DNA from 4 places in the Alcanivorax sp. MD8A genome. Region 3 is predicted to be linked to each of the others. Evidence: predicted binding sites of a transcription regulator. Region 3 holds the regulator's gene; each other region holds the start of a gene.
The links. The regulator sigma-54, encoded in region 3, starts transcription at its own class of promoters, with help from an activator protein. The targets are predictions, from matches to a motif close to TGGCACNNNNNTTGCTNT.

Region 1 (7,646 bases), on a different contig from region 3:
CGCCCTGCAAAACCATAACAAGGACCAGCCCCATTTCAGCATCCCTGAGAACTTTGGTGATCTGCACGGCAAGCTGTTCCAGCACTTCGTTCACTCAAGCGCGTACCGGGAAAACTTCAGCAAACTGCCCGTAATCTGTATCAGCGTATCGGATAACAAGGTGTACACCCGCACCGAGAATCACCATCCCGTGCTGGGGTTCGAATACCTGCCCAATGAATCATCATTGACCGAGAGTTACTTCAAGAAAATGGGATTGAGCGTGCGCTATTTCATGCCCCCCCACAGCGTAGCGCCGCTGGCTTTTTTCTTCTTTGGCGACCTGGTGAACGACTACACCAACCTGGAGCTGATCAGCACCATCAGCACCATGGAGACGTTCCAGAGAATCTATCGACCCGAGATTTACAACGCCAATTCCGAGGCCGGCAATCGCTACCAGCCCAGCCTCAAGCACTCGGATTACTCACTGACCCGCATCCATTACGACCGGGAAGAACGCAGCCAATTGGCCATCAAACAAGGCAAGTTCGCTGAACAGCATCTGATTGAGCCTTACCGGGCGGTGCTGAATCAATGGTCTGCGAATTTCGGCGCTTAAAAGGCAGCACAGATAATGAAACGATTGTTACCCACATCCACCGCGGGCAGCCTGCCCAAGCCCAGCTGGCTGGCCGAGCCCGAAACGCTCTGGTCCCCCTGGAAGTTGCAGGGCGAGGCGCTCGCTGAAGGCAAACAGGACGCCCTGCGCCTGAGCTTGCATGAGCAGCAGCTGGCCGGCATCGACATCGTCAGCGATGGTGAACAAACCCGCCAACACTTCGTTACCACCTTTATCGAACATTTGGACGGAGTCGATTTCGAAAAGCGCGAGACGGTGAAGATTCGTGACCGTTACGATGCCAGTGTCCCAACGGTGGTCGGGGCGGTGAGTCGTCAGAAACCGGTATTTGTAGAGGATGCCCGCTTTCTGCGTGAACAAACCCGGCAGCCGATCAAGTGGGCGCTGCCCGGCCCCATGACCATGATCGATACACTTTACGATGCCCATTACAAAAGCCGGGAGAAACTGGCATGGGAGTTCGCCAGGATCCTTAATCAGGAAGCCAGAGAGCTGGAGGCAGCTGGCGTCGATATCATCCAGTTCGACGAACCGGCCTTTAATGTGTTTTTTGATGAGGTCAATGACTGGGGCGTGGCCACACTGGAAAGAGCCATTGAAGGGCTCAAGTGTGAAACCGCCGTGCATATTTGTTATGGCTACGGCATCAAAGCCAATAACGACTGGAAAAAAACGCTGGGTTCCGAGTGGCGGCAATATGAAGAAGCCTTCCCCAAGCTAAAAGCCTCAACCATCGATATGGTGTCCCTGGAGTGCCACAACTCCCATGTCCCCATGGACCTGATTGAGCTGATTCGCGGCAAGAAAGTGATGGTAGGCGCGATTGATGTGGCGAGCCACACCGTAGAAAGCCCGGAAGAAGTGGCCAGCACCTTGCGCCGAGCACTGCAATTCGTGGATGCCGACAAACTGTACGCATGCACCAACTGCGGCATGGCCCCCCTGCCCCGCCACGTGGCCCAGGGAAAACTGCGAGCACTGAGTGCAGGGGCAGAGATCGTCCGCAACGAGCTGGCCTGAATACCGTCGGCAAGAGCGGGGGTTCTGCATTGTCAGGACAGCCCGCCTGATTCACTCATCTGCGTTACTTCTATTCTGGAATGACTATGTCACTCACCACACCGGCCATCGACCCACTGCATTTTCGCCAGGCGCTCGGCCATTTCGCCTCCGGGCTCACCGTCATTACGTCACACATTGATGATGAGCCCATCGGCTTTACCTGCCAGTCGTTCTACAGCGTATCGACCACCCCGCCGCTGGTGTCCTTCAGTGTCAAGCGTGACTCTTTCAGCTACCCCAAGATCCGTCGGGCGGGCCGCTTTGCGGTGAACATTCTTTCCGATGAGCAAGTGGCGGTCTCCAACCGCTTTGCCCAACAGGGCGCGGACAAGTGGCAAGCCATCGACTGGACTCGTTCCCCCCTGGGCAACCCGGTGATTGGTGGCAGCCTGCACTGGCTGGACTGCGTCATTCACGCCGAGCACGAAGCCGGCGATCACTTGATCGTGATTGGTGAAGTGCGGGCACTGAGCCTGCAGCAAACGCGCGACACACAGCCGCTGCTGTATTTCAAAGGGCAATATTGCAATCTGGACGCGGCTATTCGCACCTGAGAGCCCTCCCCCGCTTCTTTTTTCCGTTATTACATTGCCACCGATGTGGCTTTACACAGATTTCTTCCAAGGGTTGAGTATGGAATTTTTGCTTTATCTAGTTTTGGGGGCTGCGGCCGGGGTATTGGCCGGTCTGTTTGGGGTCGGCGGCGGCATCATCATCGTGCCGGTACTGGTCTTGAGCTTTACCGCTCAGGGCATCGACCAGCAAGTCTTGACCCATCTGGCGGTGGGCACATCGTTGGCGACCATCGTTTTCACATCCATCAACTCGGTGATGGAGCACCACCGCAAGGGCGCGGTGCAATGGTCTATTGTTGCCTGGATGACCGTGGGCATCCTGCTGGGTGCCGGGCTGGGTTCGCTAACCGCCGCGTCAATTCAGGGGCCGATGCTACAAAAGATTATTGGTGTGTTCGCCATCGTGATCGCTATTCAAATGGCGCTGGATCTGAAACCCAGTGCCAGCCGTGCGGTGCCAGGCAAGCTGGGCCTGACGACCGCTGGCGGGGTAATCGGCTGGGCCTCCGCAATCTTTGGCATCGGCGGTGGCACCCTGAATGTCCCTTTCCTTACCTGGCGCAGCCTGCCCATGCAGCAGGCAGTGGCCACCTCGTCAGCGTGCGGGTTACCCATCGCCGCCGCCAGTGCCTTGAGTTTCATGCTGATTGGCTGGAGTCAGCCACAACTGCCCGAGTGGAGCCTGGGGTACGTGTACCTTCCTGCCATGGTGGGGGTCGCGTTGACCAGCATGTTCTTCGCCCGGTTTGGCGCGCGTCTCGCACACCGGTTATCGCCACGGCTGTTGAAACGTTTGTTCGCCCTGTTGTTGCTGGGCGTGGGGGTGAGTTTTCTCGTTTGAGGAGCATGCCTTGTTGAGATCACGATGACGCTTGCAGGTGATTCTGCCGGGGAAAGTGGGACCAGCACTCTGACAAAGACAGACTAGAAGCGAGTTGCGAGAAACGAGTTTCGAATGACACCAACCCGTGCCGTAGGAGCGTCGCTGGCGGCGCGATAACCCAAACCTTTAAAAGCGATATTGACCACAGAGATCACAGAGGCCACTGAGGGAAAGACGGTTTTAACCTCTGTGAACGCTGTGATGCAAATGCGTTATATCGCAAGCGCTTATCGCTCCGCCACCGAGCCAAGCGAAGGAACGCCCGCAGGGTCGCTTCTACGACAGGGCATTCGCAGCCGTCAGCCCTCCGGCTGCTCTTCGATGGTTCGCAACAGACGATCCGGGCCCAGCTCCAGGGGCCTGGGTTCGCCGGGTAATTCCCAGTGGCCGGCGTGGCGTTCATCGGGTTTGCTGTCCATCAGCGGCAGGCTGGTGAGATCCGCCAGTGCATCACGGAACAGGTCCGTGCGGTAGCACTGGGCAGCAAAAGTCTGTTTTTCTTCCAACGAACACTGACGCCAGCGCTGCATTTCTTCAAGCAGGAAACGGGCATCGGAACGCCAGGGGAAATTGGCGTGGAACCCGGCGAACACATGAAAATGGTGCGCCGGGAACGGCTGCCCGGTCAGACCGCCTGGCAGGCGTTGACTGAACGGGGCCCGAATGATTTCTTCCGGCACATCCAGCCAGGCAGGATGAGCCAGCAGTGACAAGCTATCGACCAGGTTTTCATCCGCATGGCAGGCCGCCTTGTACAGGGCTCGCAGCAGCGCCCTGTGTTCATCCGGATGGCGTGCTACCCAGTCACGAGATACCGCCAGCACTTTTTCCGGAGCGTTTTCCCAGATCTGGTAGCCGGACAACAGGCAATGCCCTGCCCCAGTCAGGGCCGCCAGGCTGTTCCAGGGTTCCCCCACGCAGAAACCGTCAATGTGCCCCATACGCAGATGGTCCACCATCTGCGACGGTGGCAGCACCACCAGTTTGACATCATGGTCCGGGTCCAACCCGGCCACGCTAAGCCAGTGGCGAAGCTGATAGGCATGGCAGGAGAACGGGAACACCACCGCCAGAGTCAGCGGCGATTCTCCGCTGGACGCCCGAGCGGCCACAAGCTTGTTCATGGCATTGGCCATGTCGTTAGGCGTCGGCCCTTCAGACAAGGCACACAACCCCTGGAACAGCATGGGGGAAACGGTAATACCGTTGCCGTTCAGGCCCATGGAAAATGCTGTGGCCAACGGTTTCTTGATACTGCCCAGACCGAGCGTGGTGGCCATCAACATGGGCGCGAGCATCGGTGCGGCATCCAGTTGGCCCACCAATAGCCGGTCCCGCAGACTTGCCCAGCTCCATTCTGGCTGAAGCTCCACATCCAGCCCTTCCGCACTGAAGTAACCCGCTTCCTGGGCCACTGCCAGCGGCAGGCTATCGGTCAACGGCATGTAGCCAATGCGGATTTTCATCAAGCGATCTCCGTAAGGATGGCACGACGGGCATCTCCCGACTGACGACGCTGCACCGCCGCCTGGCTTCTAGGCCGGGAAGACTCCAGGGGTCTTGCCGGTGCCGACACCAGACTTCGCGATTTCATCAGCGGATTCACTCGTCGCATGCTGTCTCCTGTCATTATGGAAGCGGTGCTTAGACCGCGAATGGAACGTCACCAAAGATCACGAGAAAACCGTCCCAACCTAACCTTGGGCCTTCAACAATTCAGCGTAATCCAGCACCGAGCGCGCGACCTGAACCAGAGGTTGCCCGGTATTCATGGCCTGACGCCGCAAGGTGCTGTAGGCATCCTGTTCATTGAGCCGGCGGCGCTGCATCAGCAACCCTTTGGCCCGTTCAATAATCTTGCGTTCTGCCAGCGCTTCGCGGGTCTGTTCCAGCTCTTCACGCAGGGCCTGATACTCGCGGAAGCGAGCGGTGGCGACACGCATGACGCCCCGTACCCGGGTAAGATCCGTTTCTCCTGCCACATAGGCACTGACGCCGGCACGCAGCGCCGCCACGACCAGATCTTCATCATCCTGGTTGCAGAACATCACCATGGGGCGAGGCATATCCCGCTGCACCAACGCCATACTTTCCAGAGTGTCACGGTCGGGGGCATCCATGTCGACGATGACCACATCCGGATTGCTGCTGCTTACCTTTTCCGCCAACCCGGCCGCGCTGGTAAGCCGACACAGAATCTCGTGACCCTCATCAATGAGGGCCCGCTCAAGAATGGCGGCGCGGGGTGGCTGGTCATCCACCAGCATGATTTTCAAAGCCATAGCCTCTACGGTGTCCGGACGCAAAGTTGTACCGGAGTGTTTTGCAACGGTTGTGCCAGTCATTGATCCACTAACCTGTTGTTTTACTTAAGGATTAAATTCTCACCAATAAAGGACCGACAAAACGCACCGAAATGGTGCGCTTTGCAGTGCCAAAACGGCACTTGCGGCCCCGCGGATCAATACTCCGCTGCCTCAATCATGGTGGTTGCCAGCAACGTGTAGGCTGCCGTCCAGGCGGCCTCGGTATCCTCGTCAAAGGCGTCGCCCAATCCCTGTCCCAGAGTCCAAAGCAAGGCCTGTGCCACCGTGGTGTAATCTGCCGGTTTCACCCCGTAATCCTTGTGCCGCTCGCCCAGTTTCTGGACGGCAGGGACAATGGTGTCGAGTCGGTCCAGCCCCTTCACCGCAACCCCGATCATGGTCATCAGCTTTTTCCCCTGCTCCTCCATATTGCCCTTGAACAGGGGCTTGAGGGCCGGGTCCTGGGTAAACAAACGGTCGTAAAACAGCACGGCGGCCTGATCAGAAATGGCCTCCACTTGGGTCCAGCTGTCTTGCACCCGTGCAATCTGTTCTGGGGTCATGCGTTTCTCCCTTGCTGCCGGTGGCAGCGGTTATTCGATGAATCGTTACGAACCGAAAGTGCGCATCCCGCCCATTACATGGGCACTCGAATGACCACCCCACCCATGACGTCTCCCATCTCGAAATCCGTTTTGGGAGAATCCTTGTGATTGTTGTGGCAAGCGACACAGGGGGCGGCTACCGCCACATCCGGGTACACCGCGGTGTAATAACTCACTTCCCCCAGAGTTTCTGTGCCGTAGAAGTTTTCCCCCGGGTTATCGACGATGAATTGCAGCCCCTCTTTTTCCAGCTCGGTTTTCGGCGCGTTCTGGCTATTAATCGGCCACAAAGACTGCAGGGAATAGGAAAAATCGCTGCTTGTTTCGCTAACCGCTTCTGCGCCGTAACGGAACATTTGCGCAGGCAAGGGAGCACCGTTATCCAGATCTTCCCAGTATTCATGGGGCTTGATGCTGTCGGCCCCCTGGGGCCCCAGACGGGCGATGATCAGTTTGGTGTAGTTGGTACGATCGGCATTCATGACCGCAAACAACGAATCGGTATAGACCTTGGGATCAATTCCCCCCGCGGGTTTGGCTTCCTCTTCGCCACAACCGCTGAGTAACAGGGCCGACAGGGCTGTGGCCATCAGGATGGAGACTTTGTGCTTTACAACGTCTTGCATGGCTTGCATGGGTAGTACCTCCTCAGGTTTGAAATCTGTTTCCGTAATGGCTCAATAAAGCCCCTTTTTTCCGTCCCGGGACTCATCGCGCTCCCTGGCCATGTCCACTGACGGCACATGGATATCGGGCTTGCCACGGAAGTTGTTTTCCAGCAGGTGCGGGTCCGCCAGGGCATCAATGGAGAATTCCAGCCCATGGCAGGTCAGGCACACCGGACGAATCATTTTTTCTACCGGACGCAGGTTCAGGCTCTGGTTATGCTGAACCCGGACATCCCCGTTGTGCTCCTCGCGGGGCATGTGACAGGTGGCGCAGGTGACTCCGCTCCCCGGCGGCAGCTCGCCGCGTTTTTCCCGTTTCCACAGGTCGTGATGCGGAGAGCGAAGGTACTCGTTGCTATGCTCATCGTTATGGCAACCGACGCAGGCATCCACCGCTGCCTTTTGCGTATCAAAGTCATGGGCACCATGGCAGCTCACACAGGTCAGCTCACGGTGACTCGCTTCCACATGCATGTTGAGCACCGACTGTGCGGGCGTCATGGGGGACAGCGCCATTCCCAACCGCATGCCATGACGCCCGCGGGTGAACCCTTCCACTTCGGACTCGTGGCACCGGGCACATTGCAATGGTTCGGGCGTATCAACCCATTGCTCCGCACTGCCATGGCAAGCGGTACAGGCCACGCCGGCCTCGGCATGGGCATTACCATCCCAATGTTCCGGTTCTTTCACGCTGGCCGGCGGCGGCCCGTCACCACGCAATAACGCCACCAGTTCAGCGTCGTCCATGTCATGACGCCAACCATGTCGCGGTGGCTGGACCGGCTCGGGTTTGAGCCAGGGCTCCCCCGCGTGGGCAAGCAGGAAATCTTCATACAGCGCGCGGTTGTCATGAAAGTTGTGGCAGCCAGCACTGGCACAGGTATCAAACCCCATGCCTTCATGACTTGGCCGCTCACTGGCG
Region 2 (7,646 bases), on a different contig from region 3:
TTGGCCACGCTCACGAACGTACTGCAGGTTGTCATCGTTGGCGTCATCGTTAACAAAGTGCTTGAAGCGCTTGACCGCTTCCTCGTCTTCGATGGCGGTCTTCCATTCGCACTGATAGGTTGCAATTACGTGCTGCATTTGCGCTTCCAGCTCTTCACCGATCCCCAGCGAATCATTGATGATCACGTCCTTGAGGTATTCGAGGCCGCCCTCCAGGTTTTCCATCCAGACACTGGTGCGCTGCAGGCGATCAGCCGTCTTGATATAGAACATCAGGAAGCGATCGGTGTACTTGATCAGTTCCTCATCGCTAAGATCCGAGGCAAACAGATCGGCATGACGAGGGCGCATGCCGCCATTACCACAGACATACAGATTCCAACCTTTCTCGGTAGCAATGACACCCACATCCTTGCTCTGCGCCTCGGCACATTCACGGGTACAACCACTGACCGCAAATTTGAGTTTGTGCGGGCTGCGCAGCCCTTTGTAGCGCTCTTCGATCTGGATGGCAGTACCTACCGAATCCTTCACACCGTAACGGCACCAGGTCGAACCCACGCAGGACTTCACGGTCCGCACCGACTTGCCATAGGCATGACCGGTTTCAAAACCGGCCTCGACCAGAATTTTCCAGATTTCGGGAAGCTGATCGACGCGGGCACCGAAAAGATCGACCCGCTGACCACCGGTAATCTTGGTGTAAAGGTCATATTTCTTGGCCACTTCACCGAGCACAATCAACTTGTCCGGAGTGATTTCACCACCGGCAACGCGGGGCACGATGGAATAGGTACCGTCGCGCTGCATATTGCCCATGAAGTAATCGTTGGTGTCCTGCAGGCCCGCATGGGGTTTGTTCAAGACCCAATCGTTCCAGCAGGAAGCCAGCACATTGGCCACGGTCGGTTTACAGATATCACAACCATCACCGCTGCCATGTTTTTCCAGCAGCTGATCAAACGTGGTGATCTGGCCAACACGTACCAGGTGATAGATTTCCTCACGGGAATACGGGAAGTGCTCGCAGACGTGGTTGTTGACTTCCACACCCCGTTTTTCCAACTCGCTGTCGAGCACCTGTTTCACCAGTGCAGCACAGCCACCACAAGTACCCGCGGCATTGGTGCAGGCTTTCAGGTCGCCCACGGTCATGCAGCCACCATCGATAGCCGCACACAGATCGCCTTTGGAAACGTTGTTACAAGAACAGATTTGGGCGGTGTCTGGCAGGGCATCGGCACCCAGCAAGGGGGCGCCATCAGAGACCGGCGCCACCAGGGCTGCCGGATCGCCAGGCAAATCCATTTCGTTAAGGCACAGTTGCAGCAGGTTGCCATAATCGGCGGCGTCGCCGACCAGCACCGCGCCAAGCAGTTTCTTGCCGCACTCGCTGACCACCGCCTTCTTGTAAATGCCAGCGGTCTGATCCATGAACACGGTGCTGCGACAGCCCGGGGTGTTGCCGTGCGCATCACCGATGGACGCGACATCCACGCCCATCAGTTTGAGCTTGGTGCTCATATCGGCACCCTGGAACGCTTTTTCGGCCTTGCCCATCAAGTGCTCGGCAGCAATTTCCGCCATCTGGTAGCCCGGCGCCACCAGACCAAAGATACGGCCATTCCACAATGCCACTTCACCGATGGCGTAAACATCTTCATCTGAAGTCACACAGTGATCGTTGACGACGATACCGCCGCGCTCGCCCAGCTCCAGTTCGCAGGCACGACCCAGGGCATCCTGCGGACGGATACCAGCGGAAAAGACAATCAGGTCCGTTTCCAGATGCTTGTCTTCACCAAACACCATACGGTGTTTGCAGCTTTCGCCATCAATAATCTCCTGAGTGCCAGTGCTGGTATGCACAGTCACACCCAGTTCCTGAATTTTGTCTTTCAGCAGACCACCACCGAAATCATCCACCTGAACGGCCATCAAGCGCGGGGCAAATTCCACCACATGGGTTTCCAGACCCAGATCGTGTAATGCCTTGGCGGCTTCCAGGCCGAGTAGCCCCCCGCCGACCACAGCGCCGACTTTGCCGCCTTTACTGGCGGCAATCATGGCATCCAGATCATCGATGGTGCGGTACACAAAGCAATTATCGCGATCGTTGCCCGGGATCGGCGGCACAAACGGGTAGGACCCCGTGGCCAGCACCAGCTTGTCGTAAGCCAGGGTCTCACCGGTATTGGTGGTCACAGTTTTGGCAGCTCGATCAATGCTGTCGGCTCGGGTCTTGAGCTTCAGGGTAATACCGTGCTCTTCAAAAAAGCCCTGCGGCACCAGTGACAGGTCGTCGGCGGTCTTGCCGGAAAAGTAGCTGGTAAGCCCAACCCGGTCGTAGGCCGGCAGCGGCTCTTCACACAGCACGGTAACGTCGAATTGTTCACGGCCACCCTGGGCTACCAGCGATTCCAGATAACGCTGGCCCACCATGCCGTGACCGATCAAAAGAAGTTGTTGCTTTGCCATAAGGCTCACCCTCGCGGTGCGTAACTGACACCCACCCCAAAGCAACCCTTGTGCCAACTTTTTATCTTGTTGTTTTTATTGAGTTTTTGCCGTTATAACGGAATACCCTACAGAAAATGTGCGTTCTTTTAATGCGCCAATGCACGACAAGGATGCACTTTTTCGTGCACCGAAATGTTCCATTTTCGCGCTCCCCCTTTGCGCACTATCCCGGCGCACGCCCCCCTCTTTCGCCCTGTTTACCTATACAAATCATAGGGTTAAACAAGTGGCACAGGAGTTGCTCACAAACACAGACCGTTAATCGCCCATGTATGGAGTTTTCGTGAGCGCCGACAAGCTGAATCTGTTTAATCTGTCCTCCCCACGCATTCGCTTGCTACACCTGAGCTGGCTGGCCTTCTTTATCAGTTTTGCCGTGTGGTTTTCCCACGCGCCACTCATGGGCCACCTTCGGGAGGTGTTTGATCTGACCAGCGAACAGGTAAAGGCACTACTGATCTTGAATGTTGCCCTTACCATTCCGGCCCGGGTCATCATTGGCTCCCTGGTGGACCGCTTTGGCCCCCGTATCGTATTCGGCACCCTGCTGATTACTGCGGCCTTCCCGTGCTGGGCCTTTGCCATGGCCACCAACTTCGAACAGCTGGCGATCACCCGCCTTCTGCTCGGCTTTGTCGGTGCCGGTTTTGTCGTCGGGATCCGGCTGATCAGTGAGTGGTTCCCCGCCAAGGAAGTGGGCCTGGCAGAAGGCGTCTACGGTGGCTGGGGGAACTTCGGTGCGTTTGCCTCTTATGTCGCCCTGCCATCACTGGCTCTGTGGTTTGGTGGTGAAAACGGCTGGCGCTGGGCGATCGCCAGCACTGGCGCCCTGGCGTTTGTGTACGGCCTGGTGTTTCTGTGGCGTGCCCGCAACACCCCCGCTGGCGCCTCCTATTTCAAACCCAAAAAAGCCACCGCACTGGAAGTCAGTAATCGGCGAGACCTGTTCTTCTATGTGGGCGCGTGCCTGCCGCTATATATCGCCCTTGGCGTCATTGTCTGGCGGCTCGGCCCGCAGGGGTTTGATCTGTACGGTGAAGCGACCCAATGGATGATGGCGTCGCTGGTGCTGGCTCTGGCAGTGATCCAGCTTTCCCAGGTCTGGAAGGTGAACCGCGAACGCATGCTCGAACCGGCCCCCAAGCATGACAAGTACCCCTTCAAACAGGTGGCCATTCTCGATCTGTCCTACTTCATCACCTTTGGCGCCGAGCTGGCAGTGAAATCCATGCTGCCTCTGTTCTTTCTCGACACCTTTGCCGAAGTGACTCCGGTGACCGCCGGCCTGCTAGCCTCCGGCTTTGCGTTCACCAATCTGATTGCCCGCCCCGGTGGCGGCTGGCTGTCTGACCGTATCGGCCGCAAGAAAGCACTGACCATTCTTATTGGCGGTCTATTGCTGGGCTTCATACTCCTCAGCCAGATCAACAGCAGCTGGCCTGTGCTGGTGGCCATGGTCGCCACCATGGTGTGCTCCTGCTTTGTCCAGGGCGGTGCAGGCGCGGTATTTGCCACTGTCCCCCTGATCAAGCGCCGCCTGACCGGCCAGATTTCCGGCATGGTGGGCGCCTACGGCAATGCCGGGGCAGTGATTTTCCTCACCGCGCTCACCTTCGTGAACGCCAGCACCTTCTTCCTGGTAATCGCGGGTTGCGCCGCTGTCGTGCTGGCCGCAGTCCAGTTCCTTGATGAGCCCAAAGGGCACATTGCGGAAGTGGATGAAGATGGCCAGGTTCAACTGATTGAGGTGGGCTGAACCGTATGGCAGGCACGGGCAAGGCATGGCATTTCCCGCTGGCGGTCCGGGGCACCCACCCGGACAGCCAAGCCCGTTTATGCCCCAATGGCGCTCACTTTTTATGCACCAGCGAACGGCGCCCCGCGCACCGCTTGCACATCAGCCTGTCGCCAAATAACGCCAAAACAACAAAAAAACCATTACTATCAGACCCTTACAATCTGGCACACCCTTTGCTTGATATGAGCTTGTCATCAACGCTGCCGTCTATGGAGTTACCATGAGCGCCGACAAGCTGAACCTGCTGAATTTCTCTGCACCGCGCATCCGGCTGCTGCACCTGAGCTGGGTCGCTTTCTTTATTACCTTTGTGGTGTGGTTTTCCCACGCCCCGCTAATGGGTCACCTGCGTGAGGTATTTGACCTGACCACCGAACAGGTCAAGGCCTTGCTGATTCTCAACGTGGCCCTGACCATTCCTGCACGTGTGGTCATCGGCTCTCTGGTCGATCGCTTCGGCCCCCGTATCGTGTTTGGCACCTTGCTGATGCTTGGCGCTCTGCCCTGCTGGGCCTTTGCCATGGCCAACACCTTTGAACAGCTGGCCGTCACCCGTTTGCTGCTGGGTTTCGTGGGCGCCGGCTTCGTGGTGGGTATCCGTCTGATTGGTGAATGGTTCCCGGCTCGTGAAGTGGGCCTGGCTGAAGGCGTCTACGGCGGCTGGGGCAACTTCGGTTCTGCCGCGGCAGCCATCACCCTGCCCACCGTCGCACTGATGTTTGGCGGTGAAAACGGCTGGCGCTGGGCGATTGCCAGCACCGGTGTTCTGGCCTTCCTGTACGGTATGTTCTTCCTGTGGCGGGCCCGCAACACCCCGGTTGGCGCCTCTTACTTCAAACCCAAGAAAAGCTCTGCACTGGAAGTCAGCACCAAACGTGATCTGTATTTCTATCTGGCCATGAGTATCCCGCTGTACGCCGCCCTGCTGGTCATCGTATGGCGCCTTGGCCCGAGCAACCTGTCCCTGTTTGGCAGCACCGCTCAGTACGTCCTGATTGCCCTGATCCTGTCGCTGGCAATTCTGCAAATGGGCCAGGCCTGGCGTGTAAACCGCGAACACCTGAAAGAAGGTGTCGAAGAACACGATCGCTATAACTTCAAACAGGTCGCCATTCTCGATCTGTCTTACCTGGTGACCTTTGGTTCCGAATTGGCGGTGGTGTCCATGCTGCCGCTGTTCTTCGCCGACACCTTTGGCCTTGAACCCGTGACCGCCGGCCTGCTGGCGTCCGGTTATGCCTTTATGAATCTGGCGGCACGCCCGGGTGGCGGCTGGTTGTCTGATAAATTTGGACGCAAGAAATCCCTGATCATCCTGCTTGCCGGCCTGATGGTGGGATACGGCCTGATGAGCCAGATCAGCGGAACCTGGCCGCTGCTGCTGGCCGTGGTTGCCACCATGTGTTGTTCCTTCTTTGTACAGGCGGGTGAAGGTGCCGTGTTTGCCACCGTACCGCTGATCAAGCGTCGTCTTACCGGGCAAATCGCCGGTATGGTAGGCGCTTACGGGAATACCGGTGCGGTCATTTTCCTGACCGTCCTGACCTTTGTGGACGCCAGCACCTTCTTCCTGGTGATTGCTGCCAGTGCAGCCGTGGCCCTGGCCGCCGTCCAGTTCCTGGACGAGCCAAAAGGTCACATTGCCGAAGTGGACGAAAAAGGCGAAGTCCAGCTTATTGAAGTGGGCTGATCGCCACCCCTGCTCACCAGCCGCAGGCCGCCACAAGGCCCCTGCGGCTGGCGCAGTTAACCGTGAGACCCTGGAGCCCGGATATGGAAACTTCCACCGCTGATCTGCCCGCCCCGAGTGCGCTTGACGCTACCGCGGAGCACGAACCCGAGCTGCACCCGAAGGTTCGTATTGGTCAGTACAGCGATGCCGGGCCCAAACTGCACAACCAGGATGCCCTGGCCATGCAGATTCCTGATGGCCCCCTGCTTCGCACCAAAGGCATCGTAGCGGCACTGGCCGATGGCCTGTCTACCGCCGGAGCCGCCCGCGAAGCGGCGGAGTCCTGTGTCCTCGGGTTTATCAGTGATTACTACGCCACTCCCGCTTTGTGGAGTATCCCCCGCTCGGCCCAGCGCGTTCTCGAAGCACTGAACCGGTGGTTGTGCCGCCAGACCCTGGCCGGCGAAAGCCACTTGTGCACCCTGTCGCTGTTGATTCTGCGTTCGCGCACTGCCCACCTTTTCCAAGTCGGGGATTCGCGGATCTGGCGACTGCGCAACGACAAACTGGAATGCCTGACCCGTGACCACAGTCGCATGATCGGTGAAAACCGGCAGGTGCTGACTCGGGTGATGGGCGGCGACACCCGGCTCGACGTGGATTACAGCAGCACCGACCTGCAAGTAGGCGATATCTACCTGCTGACCACCGACGGCATTCACGGGTTTCTAAGCCGTTCGCGCATGCAAGGCATTGTTCGCGGCTGCGAGGCCCCCGACGTGATTGCCCAGACACTGGTAGAAGCCGCACTGGCCAACGGCAGTGATGACAACCTCAGCTGCCAGGTGTTGAGAGTCGACGGCCTGCCGGATGCCAGTGCCGATGAAACCCTGAAACAGCGTGGCAGCCTGCCACTTCCCCCTCCCCTCAGCCCCGGGATGAAAGTCGACGGGTTCACCGTCAAACGAGAACTTTATGCCAGTGTGAGAAGCCACCTGTACCTGGTGGAAAATGAGGAAGGCAAGCGTTCCGTATTGAAAACTCCTTCGGTCAATCTGGAAGACGACCGCGATGCCCTGGAGCGGTTCGTGATGGAAGGCTGGGTCGGAAGCCGGCTGCGCAACCCGCACCTGTTGCACGCCCTGCCACTGCCAGAGACCCCCAGCTGCCTGTACCAGCATCTGGAGTTCATCGATGGCGTTACTCTCAAACAGTGGCTCAAGGAACACCCGGATGCGGCCGTAGAGGAAAAACTGTATCTGGCTGACCAGCTGCTCAACGGTATTCGCGCACTGCACCGTGCGGACGTTATCCACGGCGACCTGAAACCCGACAACATCATGGTCGATACGTCCGGGCTGGTTCGCATCGTGGATTTTGGTAGCTGCCATTGCCGTGGCATGGAACAGAGCGCCTCGGACATTCCACTGGGTACCCGGGACTACACGGCACCGGAACTGGTCGACGGGGACGCTCCCAGCGAACAAAGTGACCTGTTTTCAGCCGCCGCGATCATCCACGAAATGCTGACCGGTGCCCTGCCCTGGCAAGGCCGTTACGAGAAGAGCAACCACCGACCGCTACCCGCACTGCAGACCCTGAACGCCTTTATCCCATTGTGGATCAACAACGTCCTGCAAATTGGCCTGCAACGGC
Region 3 (7,646 bases):
GCGAGGAGGGGAAGATTCAATCAGGTGAGCGGCCTCTGCGCCGGGCAGGTTATTGATCAGCTGCCGGACCTGCGTATAGGTCCCGCTGGCCAGGGCGCGGTTGATGGCTTTGAGATGTTGCTGGCTGCGGCTGCTGTCGGCGGGCATGGAAATCAGTTAACAGTTAACAGTGAAGAGTTAACAGCGAAAACAAAACGTGCTGCTGCTTGGCTGGGATGATCACACAGTAACAGTCCTTCAGAGTCTGTGGTACTTGATTTTTCAACTGTTCACTATTCACGGTTAACTGTCGTTCACTCTCCCTCGTCGAACATCCTTGCAAACAGGTCTTCCAGTTCTGCCATGGCGGCGTCTTCGTCATCGCCTTCGACCTGAAAGGTGACTTGACTGCCTTTGGCTGCGCCTAGCATAAGAAGGCCCATGATGCTTTTTGCATCAATGCGGTTGCCCTTGTGTAGGACGTGAATAGCGCTGTCATAGCGGGAGGCGACGCTGACAACCTTGGCGGCAGCACGGGCGTGCAGGCCAAGCTTGTTGATCACATCCAGAGACTTTTCGATCATTCAACGGGATCCCAGTTCGCGGTGCCGGATCTGCAGGGTAATGCCTTGCTCGCGTAAACGCGTGGCAAGTTGTTCGGTCATGTACACGGAGCGGTGTTGGCCGCCGGTACAGCCGATAGCGACGGTGACATAGCTGCGATCACTATTGGCAAAGGCACTCAGCCATTTCTGAACAAAAGAGGCGATGTCATCCAGCATGTTGTGGCTGATGTCATGCTTTTGCAGAAAGTCGATCACCCCCTGGTCGCGCCCGGTCAACGGGCGCAGATCCGGATGCCAGTGGGGGTTGGGCAGGATGCGCACGTCAAAGACAAAGTCAGCGTCTGTGGGGAGGCCATTCTTGAAGCCGAACGACTCCACTTGCAGGGAGAGGGCGTTGCGGCGTTGGGCAACCCGCTCGCGCATCAGGGTGCGCAGGCTGTGTACTTCGTGATTGCTGCTATCGATGACCAGATCTGCCCGTTGACGAATATTGGCCAGCAGCTCTTTCTCGTGGGCAATGGCGTCTTCAAGGGCGCGTTGATCGGTGGCCAGCGGGTGGCGGCGGCGGGTGGCGCTGAATCGTTTTAACAGCGTGTTGTCGTCAGCATCCAGATAGATGATTTCGCTGCTGATCTGCTGCTGTTTCAGTGCATCAAGAATATTGTCGAAGGCGAGCAACTGGGCAGGCAGGTTTCGGGCATCAATGCCCACCGCCACATGTCCGATGGGGGCCTCCCCTTCGCTGAGTTGCTGCGCCAGCGTGGGCAGCATGCCTACGGGGAGGTTATCCACGCAATAGTAGCCCTGGTCTTCAAGGGCCTGAATCGCAGTAGATTTGCCGGACCCGGATCGTCCGCTAATGATGGTCAGTTTCATGATCGGGCTGCACGCAAGGCGTTGGGGTCATGGGCGGGTGAACTGGGTGCTTGTCGTCACGAGGCCAACCGCAGTTCCGCCTCGGATTCCACGGCGGTCAGGTACAGCTTGTGATTATCGCTGCTGACGCGCAGTTCATCCCTGTAGCTGTCGTCGTTGAAGAGACTGGCCAGATGGCTGAGTGTTTTCAGGTGCTGTTCCGGGTTGTCTTGTGGAACCAGCAACACAAACACCAGATCCACAGGGCGCCCGTCAACGGCGTCAAAATCAATGGGGGTGTCGAGTTTCAAGAGTAATCCGATGGCTTGTTCGCAATTGCCAAGCCGGCAGTGGGGAATGGCAATGCCTTCCCCGATGCCGGTGGAGCCCAGTTTTTCCCGGGCTACCAGCGCATCGAATACCTCCTGTTCCTTGAGGCTGTCACAGCCGGCCGCAGCCAGCTGTGCCACCTGATCCAGCAGCTGCTTCTTGCTGCTGGCCTGCACCCCGTTGTGGGTGCGTGCTTCGGTGAGAAGTTCGCGAACTCGCATAATGGTCGTTTCGGTTTAGTGGCCGTGTTTGTGGTTAACGGCCTTTTCCTTGTGTTTAAGAATCTGGCGATCGAGCTTGGCGGTCAGCTTGTCGATGGCCGCGTACATATCGTCGGCTTCAGCGGTGGCGAACAGGTCTGCCCCGGAGATATGGATCGTGGATTCTGCCTTGTGCGTCTTGGGTTCCGGGGAAAGGATCACCTGGACACTGGTGATCTGGTCGAAATGGCGCTCCAGGCGGGAGAATTTGTCGCCCACGTAGGTGCGCAAAGCATCGGTAACTTCCAGGTGATGACCGCTGATATTAATTTGCATGGCTGGCTCCTTTACCTGCTTATGGGCCGTCCCAGGCGCCTACACCAAACGCTTGCGGGCGCTGGATGACGGTATTCTCATCGCCTCACGATACTTGGCGACGGTCCGGCGCGCCACGTTGATCCCCTGCTCGTTCAGCAAGCTGGCTAGCTTGTTGTCGCTGAGCGGCTTGCGAGGGTTCTCGGCGGCGACCAGCTTCTTAATAATGGCACGAATAGCGGTGGAGGAACACTCACCTCCGCCATCTGTTCCTACGTGACTGGAAAAGAAATATTTCAGCTCAAAGACGCCGCGGGGTGTGGTCATGTACTTCTGGTTGGTGACCCGACTGATGGTCGATTCATGCATCTCGACGGCGTCAGCAATATCGGCCAGTACCAGGGGTTTCATGGCCTCTTCGCCGTAGTCGAAGAAATCCTGCTGCACTTCAACAATGCGGGTGGCGACTTTTAGCAGGGTGTCGTGGCGGCTTTGCAGGCTCTTGATGAACCATTTGGCCTCCTGAACACAGTTTTTCAGGTATTGACCGTCCTCACCGCTGGTCTTGCGGGCGATGGCAGCGTATTGCTGCTGCAGGTTGACCTTGGGGAGGATGTCGTCGTTGAGGCTGACGTGCCAGCGACCCTGGTGCTGGCGGACGATGACATCCGGCACCGCATAATCGACCTGGCTTTCACCGATTTGCTCACCGGGGGCTGGATCCAGGGTACGGATCAGGGACAGGGCATCCAGCAGTTCCTGTTCGGAGAGCTGTAGAACCTTGCGCAACGCGGCGTAGTCGTGTTTTTCCAGTAGCTCAAGGTGGTCCAGCAGAGCCAGCGCAAACGGCAGGAAGGGAGTGTCGGATTCCAGCTGACGCAGCTGCACACCCAGGCAGTCCGCCAGATTAATGCTGGCGACGCCGACCGGATCAAATTGCTGCAGGCGGTGCTGAACGGCCAGCACTTCGTCGGCTTCGATGGGTTCATCGTCTGGCAGCCCTTCCTGGACATTCATCATGGCGACAATGTCATCGATGCTCACGGTCATGTAGCCGCGATCATCCAGGGATTCAATTATGGTGGTGGCGATGAGTCGGTCCACATCGCTCATGGGAGTCAGGTTCAGCTGCCAGTGCAAGTGGTCATGCAGATTGCCGGAAACAGTGTGCCGTTGCTGCCAGTCGTCGGCGTCATCCGGCAGAGAAGCAGAGGCGCTGCTTTGGCCTGAGTAGACGTCATCCCACTCGGTGTCGACACCGGGTTCACCGTCGACAAACTCTTCCAGAGCGTCATCACGCTCTGCGTCCATGTCCTGACGTTCCTCGTCATGTTCAGGCAGGGCGTCGTCGCCAAAGTCGTCAGCCAGTTCCAGCAGGGGATTGCTTTCAACCGCCTGCTGGATCTCCTGCCTGAGATCCAGCGTGGACAGCTGCAGCAGGCGAATTGCCTGCTGCAGCTGAGGCGTCATGGTCAGCTGTTGGCCGATTTGTAGTTGTAGTGTGGGCTTCATACTGCTCGGATTGGTGTGGTCCCCAAAAACCCGAGAATAACAGCTTCAAACTCTCTCTAGCAATAATTGTGCCAGTGGTTGTTGTGTGGTAGGAGCCTGAAGAGTTAACAGTGAATAGTGCGCGGGCTGGTTTGCTGCTTTTTTCGGGTGTTGATGGCCGCGGCCGGGGGCTTGGCGCGGCTTCTGGCGTTCGGAAAACCCCGGGACTATTCCGCGCCGCTGTTAGCCTATTCACTGTTAACTGTTCACTCACCCCTGGCTCTTACAGCCTAAAGTCCGCCCCCAGATACACATCCCGAACCTGCTGGTTCGAGAGGATGGTGTCGGCGTCGCCGGAGGCAATGATGTGGCCGGCGCTGACGATGTAGGCGGTGTCGCAGATGTCCAGGGTTTCGCGCACGTTGTGGTCGGTGATCAACACCCCGATGCCGCGCTCCTTCAACTGACGAATGATGCTCTTGATATCGTTGACCGAGATGGGGTCGACCCCGGCGAAGGGCTCATCCAGCAGGATGAAATCCGGGTCGGTGGCCAGGCCGCGGGCGATTTCGGCCCGACGGCGCTCACCGCCGGACAGGCTCATGCCGAGCGAATCGCGGATATGGGTGATGTGGAATTCCTTGAGCAGGTTTTCCATGCGTTCATGGCGTTCCTGCTTGCTCAGTTCCTTGCGGGTTTCCAGAATGGCCATGATGTTCTCTTCCACCGTCAGGCGGCGAAAAATGCTGGCTTCCTGGGGCAAGTACCCGATGCCACGTTTGGCGCGGCCGTGCATGGGCAGGTGGGTGATGTCGCCATCATTGATTTCGATGCGGCCGGCATCGGCTTCCACCAGCCCGACAATCATGTAGAAGCAGGTGGTCTTGCCTGCCCCATTGGGGCCGAGCAGGCCGACGATCTGGCCAGCTTCCACATCCAGGGAAACATCTTCGATAACCCGGCGACCTTTGTAGCTTTTGGCCAGGTGGTGAGCGCGCAAATGTGTCATGGGGATCCGGACTCCGATCCGGAGGCATCGGCCTCGTCATTCTGTTTTTGCTGGTTGCCCGGGACCTGGTTTTCGGCCGGGATGACCAGGCGCACGCGTTGGTCGCCTTCACTACTGGCATCGACCCGCTTGGAATCGAGACTGTATTCCACCTTGGCCCCTTCAAAGGTATTGCCCTGATGCTCGATAAAGGCGTCGCCGGTCAGGACCAGGCTGCGGGCCTTGATATCGTAGACCAGATTGTTGGCGTGGGCAGACAGGCTGTTGCCCTCTGACAGTCGTACCGGGTTGCCGCTGGCTTCTACCCGAACCAGTTCGCCATTGCGGGTGAACAGGCGCATTTCTTCGGCCAGCATTTTGCGTTCCCCCTGCAGCAATTCCACGTCGCCGCGATACAAGCCTGTGCCTGCGTCTTGTTCAAAGCGGCCGCTGTCAGCAGTCACGGAAATGGGTTCTTCTGCCGGGGCTGCCAGGGACGGCGAGGCTGCATGAAGCAGCAGGCCGCCCAGAACCAGACTACGAAGCCGGGGCATCAAATTCACTCTTTACTCCTTGCTCAAGGGACAGAATGCCCTTGTCCAGGTCTGCCTCCAGGGCGCCAGCATGGGTCTGGCCATTCTCGAAGCGCAGCTCCACTTCACCTGGTGACGTGGCAATATTTTCTTCGCTGTTAAAGCGCAGTTCCTGCGTGTCCAGTTCGATTTTCTGTTGCGGGTTGCGTGCTTTTACGTCGCCGGCAAAGATGATCATGTCGCCGTTGTTCTGCACGGTGCCGTCGGCCCCGGTAATCGTCCAGCTGCCTTTGTCGTTGCTCATTTCCAGCGCCGGGTTTTTCATTTCAGTGAGAGGGTTGTGATCGTACTGCACCAGGTCATCTGCTGTCAGGTGGTACTGCAGTTGGCCATCCTTCTCACTGAAGGCCCGAGCGGTCACTCCAGTGGCGAGAATGGCGGGTGCCGTTTCGACGGCAAGGTCCTGACCTGGAAGCGAGTCGTCCCATTCGTGCAGCGTCATCAGCATCACCAGTCCCAATAGCAGGATCCCAGTGGCGCTCAGCAGCCCCTGACGTTTCATTGCGCGCCTCGTTGCAGCAGGATGGCGTCGCAGATTTCACGCACGGCGCCTTCGCCGCCACGGCGCGCAGTGTGGTGGTCGGCTGCCTGAAGTGCGCAATCGTGTGCGTTGGCAGGGGCAAAGCTCAGGCGCGCCCATTCCAGCGCGCTAACGTCCGGTTCATCGTCACCGGCATAGCCGGTCTCGGAGGGATCAACGCCCAGCTCTGCCGCCAGGGTTTGCAGGGCAACGCCCTTGTCCTCTCGGCCCTGGATAACGTGCTGGATGCCCAGGTCGGCGGCCCGCTTGGCCACCATCGGAGTGTTGCGGCCGGTAATGATGGCCAGCGTGACACCGCTGGCGGCCAGTTTCTTGAGACCGTGGCCATCCAGTGTGTTGAAGACTTTCAGGGCTTCGCCGTCAGGGGTGAAGTAGATGCGGCCGTCGGTCATGACGCCATCTACATCAAAGGCCATTAGCCGCAGGTTCTGGGCATCAATGGAGGAAATCAGCATTACACCACTCCAGCTCGTAGCAGGTCCTGCATGTTAAAGGCGCCCACTGGTTGCCGCTGGGCATTGCATACCACCAGCCCGTTGATTTTACGGGTTTCCATGATTTGCAGGGCTTCAGCGGCCAGGTGGCCGGGTTCAATCGTAATCGGGTCGGTAATCATCACGTCAGCGATCGTGGCGCTACGGATATCGATGTCCCTGTCCAGCATGCGGCGCAGGTCACCGTCGGTAAAGATGCCGGCGAGGGTGCCGTCCGGGTGCGTGATGGCGGTCATGCCAAGACCCTTGCGGGTCATTTCCAATAGAGCTTCTGTGAGCGCGGTGGTGGAGCTGACCTGCGGGAAGTCTTCACCGGAGTGCATGATGTCATCCACTTTCAGAAGCAGTCGGCGCCCCAGGCTGCCTCCGGGGTGGCTGAGCGCAAAATCCTCGGCGGTGAAGCCCCGGGCTTCCAGCAGGGCAATAGCCAGCGCATCACCCATGGCGAGGGCGGCGGTGGTGGAAGACGTTGGCGCCAGGTTGTGTGGGCAGGCTTCTTCGGTCACGGCTACCGTCAGGTGCACATTGGACAGTTGCGCCAGGGAGGATTGCGGTCTGCCGGTCATGCCGATCAGTTGCGTGCCTTTGCGCTTGATGACCGGCAGGATGGCCAGTACTTCGGCCGTTTCGCCCGAGTTGGACAGGGCAAGGACCACGTCGTCCTGGGTGATCATGCCCAGGTCGCCATGGGAAGCTTCGCCAGGGTGGACAAAAAATGCCGGGGTGCCGGTGCTGGCAAGGGTGGCGGCGAGTTTGCCGCCCACGTGGCCACTTTTGCCCATGCCGGTGACAATGACGCGACCACGGGCCTGAAGCATCAGATCGCAGGCGGTGGCAAAGTCGTCGTCGAGGCTTTCCCTCAGGGCATCGACGGCGCGGGCTTCGATATCCAGTACCCGCTGGCCGACAGCAATGTGGTCGTGACTCATGCAATCTCCTTGGTTGCGGCGATTATACATGTTGCAACGCGTTGATCGGAAATCTGTTTCTTTTGGAACTGCTCGGAGCGTTTCGACTCCAAAGGAGGAAGGATGGTTCTGGACAGCGCGGCCGGAACACCGTAAAACCGCCCGACTGTCACAGGGAGTTTACTATGCAAATGCGTCACTATTACCGAACAGGCCTGGCACTGGTGCTGATGATGTTGGCGGTGCTGGGGCGTGCCGAAGCGGATCCTCGCCAAGTGGTAGAGGATGCCGTCGAACGCATGACATCCCGTATTGAAGCTGAGCGTGCGCAGCTGGAAGCCAATCCGGAGAAGGCCCGGCAGCTGGTGCGCGAAGAACTGGCGGAT
Region 4 (7,646 bases), on a different contig from region 3:
GACCATCAAGCGCGTCAATGAGCTGGAAAACGACAATGTCCAGTTGCTGCTGGGCAGTGACTTGAGCCCGGAAAACCGGGCCAAGGTGGTCGACCTGCTGCTGGCGATGTCCCACATTCCTGCCGAGCCGGTGCATACCTTGCGGCTTGCAGAGAGTCAGGGGCAGCAGCCCGAGTTATGGCTGCGTAGCTACAACGGCAAACAGTGGCTTTACTTCAACCCGGTGAACGGTCAGCAAGGGCTCCCGGAAGATCGCCTGGTCTGGTGGCGTGGGGCGGAGTCGTTGCTCAAGCTGGATGGCGGCAAATCCGGGAATGTGTCCTTCAGTGTTCACCGTAATGAAATGAGTGCGCTGCAGCTGGCCCAGTCCCTGCGGATGAAGGATGCCGAGAGTTTTATCGACTTCTCGCTCTACGAATTGCCGCTGCCGGCACAGCAGTTGTATCGCATTCTGATCATGATCCCGGTAGGGGTGATTCTGGTGCTGCTGATGCGGTCGCTGGTGGGCATGGAGACGTTGGGGACCTTTACCCCGGTGCTGATCGCGCTGGCCTTTCGTGAGACCCAGGTATTGTACGGTGTGCTGCTGTTCACCTTTATTACCGCCATTGGCCTGTCGGTGCGATCCTATCTTGAGCACTTGAAGTTGCAGCTGTTGCCGCGCTTGTCAGTGGTGCTGACCTTTGTAGTGATCACCATGGCGTTGCTGAGTCTGTTGGGCTACAAGCTGGGCATGGGCTCCGGGCTGTCCGTGGGCCTGTTCCCGATGGTGGTGTTGACCATGGTGATTGAGCGCACCTCCATCGTCTGGGAAGAACGGGGGGGCAGTCAGTCACTCAAGGTGGCGCTGGGTACCCTGTTTACCGCGATTCTTTGTCACCTGCTGATGGTGTGGCAGCCTCTGGTGTACTTTGTCTTTACCTTCCCGGGCGTGCTGCTGTGTCTGGCGTCTTTCATGGTGCTGATGGGGCACTACCGGGGTTATCGGCTTACTGAGCTGGTGCGTTTCCGTGCCATGGTGGAGGGGGACAAGCACTGATGTTGTGGTCCAAGACCCGCAAGGCTCTGCGCGCCCGTGGCGTCATGGGTATCAACCAGCGCAACGGTGACTACATTCTGCGTTACAACAAGCGCAGCCTGTATCCGTTGGTGGATGACAAGATCAAGACCAAGAAGATGGCGCTGGATGCCGGCATCAGAGTGCCGGAGTTGTACGGCACCATTGCCACCGAGCAGGGTATCAGCACCCTGCGCAAGGTGGTGGATACGCACCGGGATTTTGTTATCAAGCCCGCGGAGGGGGCTGGCGGGGATGGCATCATGGTGATCGCCGATCGCTTTGAAGACTATTTCCGCTCAGCGTCCGGCCGCATCATTACCCTCGAAGAGCTGGAGCACCATATTTCCGGCATCATCTCCGGGATCTACTCGCTGGGTGGTCACCGCGATCAGGCGCTCATCGAGTATCGGGTGACGTCCACCGAATTGTTCAAGCGCATCAGCTATGAAGGTGTGCCGGACATTCGCATCATCGTGCTCAAGGGCTACCCTGTGGCGGCCATGTTGCGTTTGCCTACCCGGCAGTCCCAGGGCAAGGCAAACCTGCATCAGGGCGCGATTGGCGTCGGCCTGGACCTGTCCACCGGTGTGACGCTGGATGGCACCTGGCTCAATCGCAAGATCCAGCGGCATCCGGACACGGCCAATGCGGTGGCGGGGCTGACCGTGCCTGACTGGGAAGATTGCCTGTCACTGGCGGCCCGCTGTTATGACCTGACGGGGCTGGGCTATCTGGGTGTCGATCTGGTCATGGATCGTGATCATGGCCCAATGATGCTCGAGCTTAATGCCCGCCCGGGGCTGAATATCCAGATTGCCATGGATGACGGTTTGCTGCGCCGCTGCCGGATTATCGAGGATCACCTTGAAACGGTGGGTGACAAGGACCTGCCGGCCGCTGAACGTATTGCATTTTCCAAGTCGAAATTTGCCGTCGCCGGCCCGGTGGCGGTGGAGCCTCAGGACCCTTCCTGATCGCTAGCGGATTCCCTGCCCATTCTGGTCGCCCTGCCACAGCAGGGTGATCAGCGGGTCCTGCGGATTGCCAAGAACACTGTAAAAACGGTAGTCGACACGCAGGCCGGTCTCGGTTTTTTCAAAATCCAGGGTAACCAGGCCGTGTGTGGCGCGGGTGAAGTGCTGTGCGTCACTGGCAGGACCGAGGTCGTTGTTGATGCTGGCGGAACCTGATATCAGTTGCCGGGTGTCCTGGTATTCTCCTTCATCGGACAAGATGTGGTCGTGGCCGCCGACCAGCAAGTCCAGATGCCCCACCAGTTTTTGTTTCAGTCCAATGTTGATCATTTCATGGGCGTTGCCGTGGGAGCCGGTACTGAACATGGGGTGGTGGGCAAACCCCAAACTGAATTGGCAGCCATACTCTTGGGCCATCTGCTGGCTGGCCGTGAGCCAGTTGATTTGCCGGTGAAAGTAATACCACTTTTCAAACCAGGTCGTCTCCAGACTGAATGCACAGGCATCTGGCCATTGCTCAAAGTAGTAAAAGTGGGGAAGGTGAATCAGAGGGTGGCGACGCGCCACCTCAAGCCAGGCGTTGCCGTTCTGTTTCCAGTCATGGTTACCCAGCACCAGATAGACGGGAATGCCGGCATCCAGCGCTGGCTGCAGGGGTGGCAAGAAGCGGCTGTCGATGAGCGGATCGTTGGCGTCGCGAATTCCGTCCGGATAGACCAGATCGCCCAGATAGCGGATTTGGTCGCAGCCCAGTGTCACCAGGGCCTGGCCGACGGCCAGGGAGGCCGGGTTGCCCCAGCCGCCATCGCCGATGGCGCACACCCGCTGTCCGGCCAGTGGTCGGTCATGCACAAGCCAGGGGCCGTGGGGGGTATGGAACCACCAGCCAAGGCCTGCGGCAGTCAGTGCCAGCACCGCAAGGAGGGCGGTACGGCGGAGCCAGCGTCTCATGCAGGACTCTCCGTAAACAGCATGTGGCGCAGGAGTGTGCCGTTGCAGGATGACATTCAAGTGACAGGCGGCACGGGGGATGGATGCGTGCAGGCCCCGCCATTGCTATACTTCGCCGCCCAATTTCCGAGCCAGGGCGGCACGCGGTGCGGCCCCCAGCACAGGTTTTTCACATGACTCAGGCAACCCAACCCATCAAGCGGCGCGCGATCGCGCTGGTGTCCGGCGGACTGGATTCCATGCTGGCCGTGAAGGTCATGCAGGAGCAGGGCATCGAAGTGGAAGGGGTGAACTTTTTCACCGGCTTCTGTGTGGAAGGGCATACTCATGCCATTCGCAAGAAGGACAAGGACAAGGAAAAGCGCAATAACTCCCTGTGGGTGGCCGAACAGCTTGGCATCAAGCTGCACATCATTGATATTTCCGAAGAGTACAAGGATGTGGTGCTGAACCCCAAGCACGGCTACGGCGCGAACCTGAACCCCTGTCTGGACTGCAAGATTTTCATGGTCAACCAGGCCACTCTGATGATCAACAAGGCGCGTGAATTCGCTGGCGATCGCGGTTTTGACTTCATTGTGACCGGCGAAGTGATTGGTCAGCGGCCCAAGAGCCAGCGTAAGGAAACCATGCCGATCATCAGTCAGGAGTCGGGAGCGGACGATCGTCTGTTGCGCCCGCTTTGTGCCAAGAACCTGCCGCCAACCTTGCCCGAGCGAGAGGGGTGGGTAAACCGCGATGAGCTGCACGATTTTTCCGGCCGAAACCGTAAGCCACAGATGGCGTTGGCGAAGAAGTTCGGACTGGATGATTTTGCCCAGCCAGCGGGAGGGTGCTGCTTCCTGACCGACGAATCCTATTCCAACAAGCTGTCAGACCTGTGGAAGGCCCGTAATGAGCGCCGCTACGAGCTTGATGACATCATGTTGCTGAAAGTGGGGCGCCACCTGCGGCCGAAACCCCACTACAAGTTGATCATCAGCCGTGAGGAGGGCGAGAATCGCTTTCTGGAAGGCTACCGTTATATGTTCTCCAGCATTACCACGGTAAGCTGCCCGGGGCCCCTGGCCTTGGTCGATGGCAACTTTGAATCTGACGAAGAGCTTGAGCAGGCTGCTGCCATTGTGGCCCGCTATTCCAAGGGCCGGGTGCTGGACGAGGTGACACTGGAAATTCGCCAGCCGGATGGTGTGGCTCGCCAGGTGACGGTAAAGCCGGCGCAGCCTGACGATGTATTGCCTGCCTGGAATGTGGGGTAGTGGTATGACTGATGTGATTCACGAGCTGGATACCCGTCGCCTGCTGTGCCCGATGCCGGTCATCAAAACGCAGAACAAGGTGCGTACCCTGTCGACAGGGGATTGCCTCAAGGTGGTCTGTACTGATCCGGGCGCGCTGAACGATATCCCTGCCTGGTGCCGGATTAACGGCCACGAAGTGTTGGAAGCCGCCGAGCAGGGTAATGAGTGTTTTGTGGTCTTGCGCGTCGGCGAGGACAATGGTGCACTATTTTAGTGCTGTGCGCGATTGTTGTGCACCATGGGTGTGCATGATGTTGGTGCATGGCCCTGTGGGCCCCTGACAATTGGGGGCTATGCGCTAAAAAAGGGCTGGCATGGTATTTGCCTCCCTATTGGCATTAGTGGCCCCTTGGCCGAGAATACCGGCTCTCTGTGTTGCTCCATGCCGGTGCAATATGTCGAGTCAGAGATAAACCCGCTGTTCCTTAGGAGGACGCACGACAATGTCTGAAAAGACCCTCAAGCTGATTAAAGAAAACGATGTGAAATGGGTGGACCTGCGCTTCACCGATAGCCGTGGTAAGGAGCAGCACGTTACTCTGCCAGTGGGTGAAATCGACGAAGATTTCTTCACCGACGGCAAGATGTTTGACGGTTCTTCCATCGCTGGCTGGAAAGGCATCAACGAGTCCGACATGGTGATGATGCCTGACGACTCTACTGCCGTTCTGGACCCGTTCACTGACGTGGCCACCCTGAACCTGCGTTGCGACATTCTCGAGCCGTCCACCATGACCGGTTATGAGCGTGACCCGCGTTCCGTTGCCAAGCGTGCTGAAGAGTACCTGAAGGCTACCGGTATCGCTGATACCGCCCTGTTCGGTCCTGAGCCGGAGTTTTTCGTATTTGATTCCGTGCAGTGGAAATCCGACATGCAGGGTTCCATGTACAACATTCACTCCGAAGAAGCGGCGTGGGTGTCCCACGAAGACTTCGAAGGTGGCAACATCGGTCACCGTCCGGGTGTGAAAGGTGGTTACTTCCCGGTTCCGCCGGTAGACAGCCTGCACGACCTGCGTGGTGCAATGTGTTCCGCCATGGAATCCATGGGCCTGAACATCGAAGTGCATCACCATGAAGTGGGTACTGCTGGCCAGTGTGAGATTGGTGTTGGCGCCAACACCCTGACCAACAAGGCTGACGAAGTTCAGATCCTCAAGTACTGCGTGCACAACGTGGCTCACGCCTACGGCAAAACCGCTACCTTTATGCCCAAGCCGCTGATCGGTGACAACGGCTCCGGTATGCACGTTCACGTATCCCTGGGTAAAGATGGCAAGAACCTGTTCGCTGGCGAAGGCTATGCTGGCCTGTCCGACGAGGCGCTGTACTTCATCGGCGGTATCATCAAGCACGCTCGCGCCCTGAATGCTTTCACCAACGGTTCTACCAACTCCTACAAGCGTCTGGTGCCCGGCTTCGAAGCCCCGGTAATGCTGGCCTACTCTGCCCGTAACCGTTCCGCTTCCATCCGTATTCCGTTCGTGAGCAGCGCCAAGGCGCGTCGTATCGAAGCACGCTTCCCTGATCCGTCTGCCAACCCTTACCTGTGCTTCGCCGCACTGCTGATGGCTGGTCTGGACGGCATCAAGAACAAGCTGCACCCTGGCGATGCCATGGACAAGGATCTGTACGATCTGCCGGCTGAAGAAGCAAAAGACATCCCGACCGTGGCTCATACCCTGACCATGGCGCTGGATTGCCTGGAAGCTGACATGGACTTCCTGACCGAAGGTGACGTGTTCACCAAGGACATGCTGGACGGCTACATCTCCCTGAAGCGTGGTGAGATTGAGCGTCTGAACATGACCCCGCATCCGGTTGAGTTCGACATGTACTACTCCTGCTAATCCCTCGGGATTGCAGTGAAAAAGCCCCCCGCTGGTCGGGGGCTTTTTTATGTCTGGCGGAGGGGGCAGGCCTCTGTTCCTGTTCTGTTGAGCGTGTTTGGGTCTGGTGCGGATCAAGCATTATCGCTGCAAACTGTGCATTTGCCCCTTTCCTGACGGCTTTGCACAGTGGAGAATCAGCAAGAGAGCCGATGGAGATAACGATGAAAACACAATGGAAGCTATTTGCCGGGTTGCTGCTTGCGATGGGGGCCGGTGGTCTGGGGGCTGCGGAAGCGGGAAGTGAGCCGGCAAGCGGGATTTATCGCTCAGTAGATGAAAATGGCAACGTAGTATTCACTGATCAGCGTCCGGAGAGCGGAGATGCGGAAGAGGTGAAATTGCGCGAAACCAATACGGTGCCGATCGAAAAGGTGGAGATCTCCGGCGAGGTGAAAACGGTCGGCGGAGAACAGTCCAAGGTGTTTGGCGGTTACCGTCATCTGGAGATCACATCGCCCGCAGCCGAAGCCACCATCCGCAACCCTGAGGGTGGGGTGCAGATCAGTGTAGACCTGCAGCCCGCTTTACAGGATGGCGATACGGTGGTGATTTTCGACAATGGGGTTCAGCAAACCGGGTTGGAGATTAATGCGCCTGAACGAGGCGTGCACGTGGTTATCGCCAAAGTGCTTGGGGAAGATGGCGAAGTCAAAATCGAGTCCGCGCCAGTGGAGTTTTATATTCACCAGTCCACTGCCTACGATTTTCGTCGTCGACCTGGCCTGGATCCTAATGGGGCGGCAGCGGATGTCGGGGGTGCGGCAGGTCGAGGCGGTGCTGCTGGCACTGGCGGTGCCGCCAGTACGGGCGGCGCGGCGGAGACCGGCGGTGCAGCCGGTCGCGCCAAAATGCCAACCCCTGTTGTACCTCGCCCCAATCTGCGCAACTAGCAGTGCACCTAAGTGGTGCATTCCAACTCCCCTTACCGATACACTCAGCAGAGCTGCCTGCGTTAGGGGCCCACATGACGGGTCTTAAACGGGCTTTCAGGGCTTCCCTTGAGGTGGCCTGATAATTGCTTGTGCCCTGTTATGGGCCAATAGTTGATGAGTGGTGTCGCCTTGCACAAACGGTTACTCGATCACCTGCGAACCGCGGTGGTCATGCTCGATAGTAAGTTACACGTGCGTTATCTGAATCCGGCAGCGGAAATGCTGCTCGCAACCAGTGCCGTACGGGCTATCGGTCAGCCGTTGCCTGATTACTTCTTTGACGATGAAGAGGCACGGTCTGCCCTGCAGCAGTGCATTCGTGACGAGCACCCCTTCACGCGCCGGGAGGCGCGATTGTCGGTTGCGCCGGGCAATGAGGTCACCGTGGATTATTCGGTCAGCCCCATCAATGAGCCAGGCCAGCCGTTGTGCCTCTTGTTGGAGCTTCAGGCGCTGGACCGGCTGCTGCGCATTACCCGCGAGGAAGCGCTGCTGCATGCCCATCAGGCAACGCGGGCGCTGGTACGAGGGGTGGC

Region 1: A15D_RS13980 (ANTAR domain-containing response regulator) is a predicted target of sigma-54. The motif match lies at 5,465-5,482, and genes of this name have one in related genera.
Region 2: A15D_RS09150 (NarK family nitrate/nitrite MFS transporter) is a predicted target of sigma-54. The motif match lies at 4,481-4,498, and genes of this name have one in related genera.
Region 4: glnA (glutamate--ammonia ligase) is a predicted target of sigma-54. The motif match lies at 4,597-4,614, and genes of this name have one in related genera.

What each region holds. Positions count from the first base shown of each region.
Region 1 is NZ_AQOQ01000031.1:24,758-32,403, forward strand. Features, by position in the region: gene A15D_RS13955 (DUF1852 domain-containing protein) at 1-601, shown strand, start outside; gene A15D_RS13960 (methionine synthase) at 617-1,642, shown strand; gene A15D_RS13965 (flavin reductase family protein) at 1,729-2,238, shown strand; gene A15D_RS13970 (sulfite exporter TauE/SafE family protein) at 2,318-3,100, shown strand; gene A15D_RS13975 (CmpA/NrtA family ABC transporter substrate-binding protein) at 3,442-4,608, opposite strand; gene A15D_RS17270 (hypothetical protein) at 4,608-4,757, opposite strand; gene A15D_RS13980 (ANTAR domain-containing response regulator) at 4,837-5,424, opposite strand; gene A15D_RS13985 (globin family protein) at 5,604-6,011, opposite strand; gene A15D_RS13990 (DUF3365 domain-containing protein) at 6,086-6,688, opposite strand; gene A15D_RS13995 (cytochrome c3 family protein) at 6,731-7,646, opposite strand, start outside.
Region 2 is NZ_AQOQ01000014.1:8,851-16,496, forward strand. Features, by position in the region: gene nirB (nitrite reductase large subunit NirB) at 1-2,478, opposite strand, end outside; gene A15D_RS09145 (MFS transporter) at 2,804-4,276, shown strand; gene A15D_RS09150 (NarK family nitrate/nitrite MFS transporter) at 4,539-6,008, shown strand; gene A15D_RS09155 (bifunctional protein-serine/threonine kinase/phosphatase) at 6,092-7,646, shown strand, end outside.
Region 3 is NZ_AQOQ01000009.1:54,901-62,546, reverse strand. Features, by position in the region: gene mgtE (magnesium transporter) at 1-147, opposite strand, end outside; gene A15D_RS06630 (HPr family phosphocarrier protein) at 294-563, opposite strand; gene rapZ (RNase adapter RapZ) at 564-1,421, opposite strand; gene ptsN (PTS IIA-like nitrogen regulatory protein PtsN) at 1,478-1,951, opposite strand; gene hpf (ribosome hibernation-promoting factor, HPF/YfiA family) at 1,967-2,266, opposite strand; gene A15D_RS06610 (RNA polymerase factor sigma-54) at 2,306-3,757, opposite strand; gene lptB (LPS export ABC transporter ATP-binding protein) at 4,020-4,745, opposite strand; gene lptA (lipopolysaccharide transport periplasmic protein LptA) at 4,742-5,278, opposite strand; gene lptC (LPS export ABC transporter periplasmic protein LptC) at 5,262-5,819, opposite strand; gene A15D_RS06590 (HAD family hydrolase) at 5,816-6,313, opposite strand; gene A15D_RS06585 (KpsF/GutQ family sugar-phosphate isomerase) at 6,313-7,281, opposite strand; gene A15D_RS06580 (phospholipid-binding protein MlaC) at 7,446-7,646, shown strand, end outside.
Region 4 is NZ_AQOQ01000041.1:14,268-21,913, forward strand. Features, by position in the region: gene A15D_RS15365 (inactive transglutaminase family protein) at 1-1,039, shown strand, start outside; gene A15D_RS15370 (alpha-L-glutamate ligase-like protein) at 1,039-2,034, shown strand; gene A15D_RS15375 (metallophosphoesterase) at 2,038-2,985, opposite strand; gene A15D_RS15380 (tRNA (5-methylaminomethyl-2-thiouridylate)-methyltransferase) at 3,159-4,244, shown strand; gene A15D_RS15385 (sulfurtransferase TusA family protein) at 4,249-4,500, shown strand; gene glnA (glutamate--ammonia ligase) at 4,730-6,136, shown strand; gene A15D_RS15395 (DUF4124 domain-containing protein) at 6,340-7,068, shown strand; gene glnL (nitrogen regulation protein NR(II)) at 7,225-7,646, shown strand, end outside.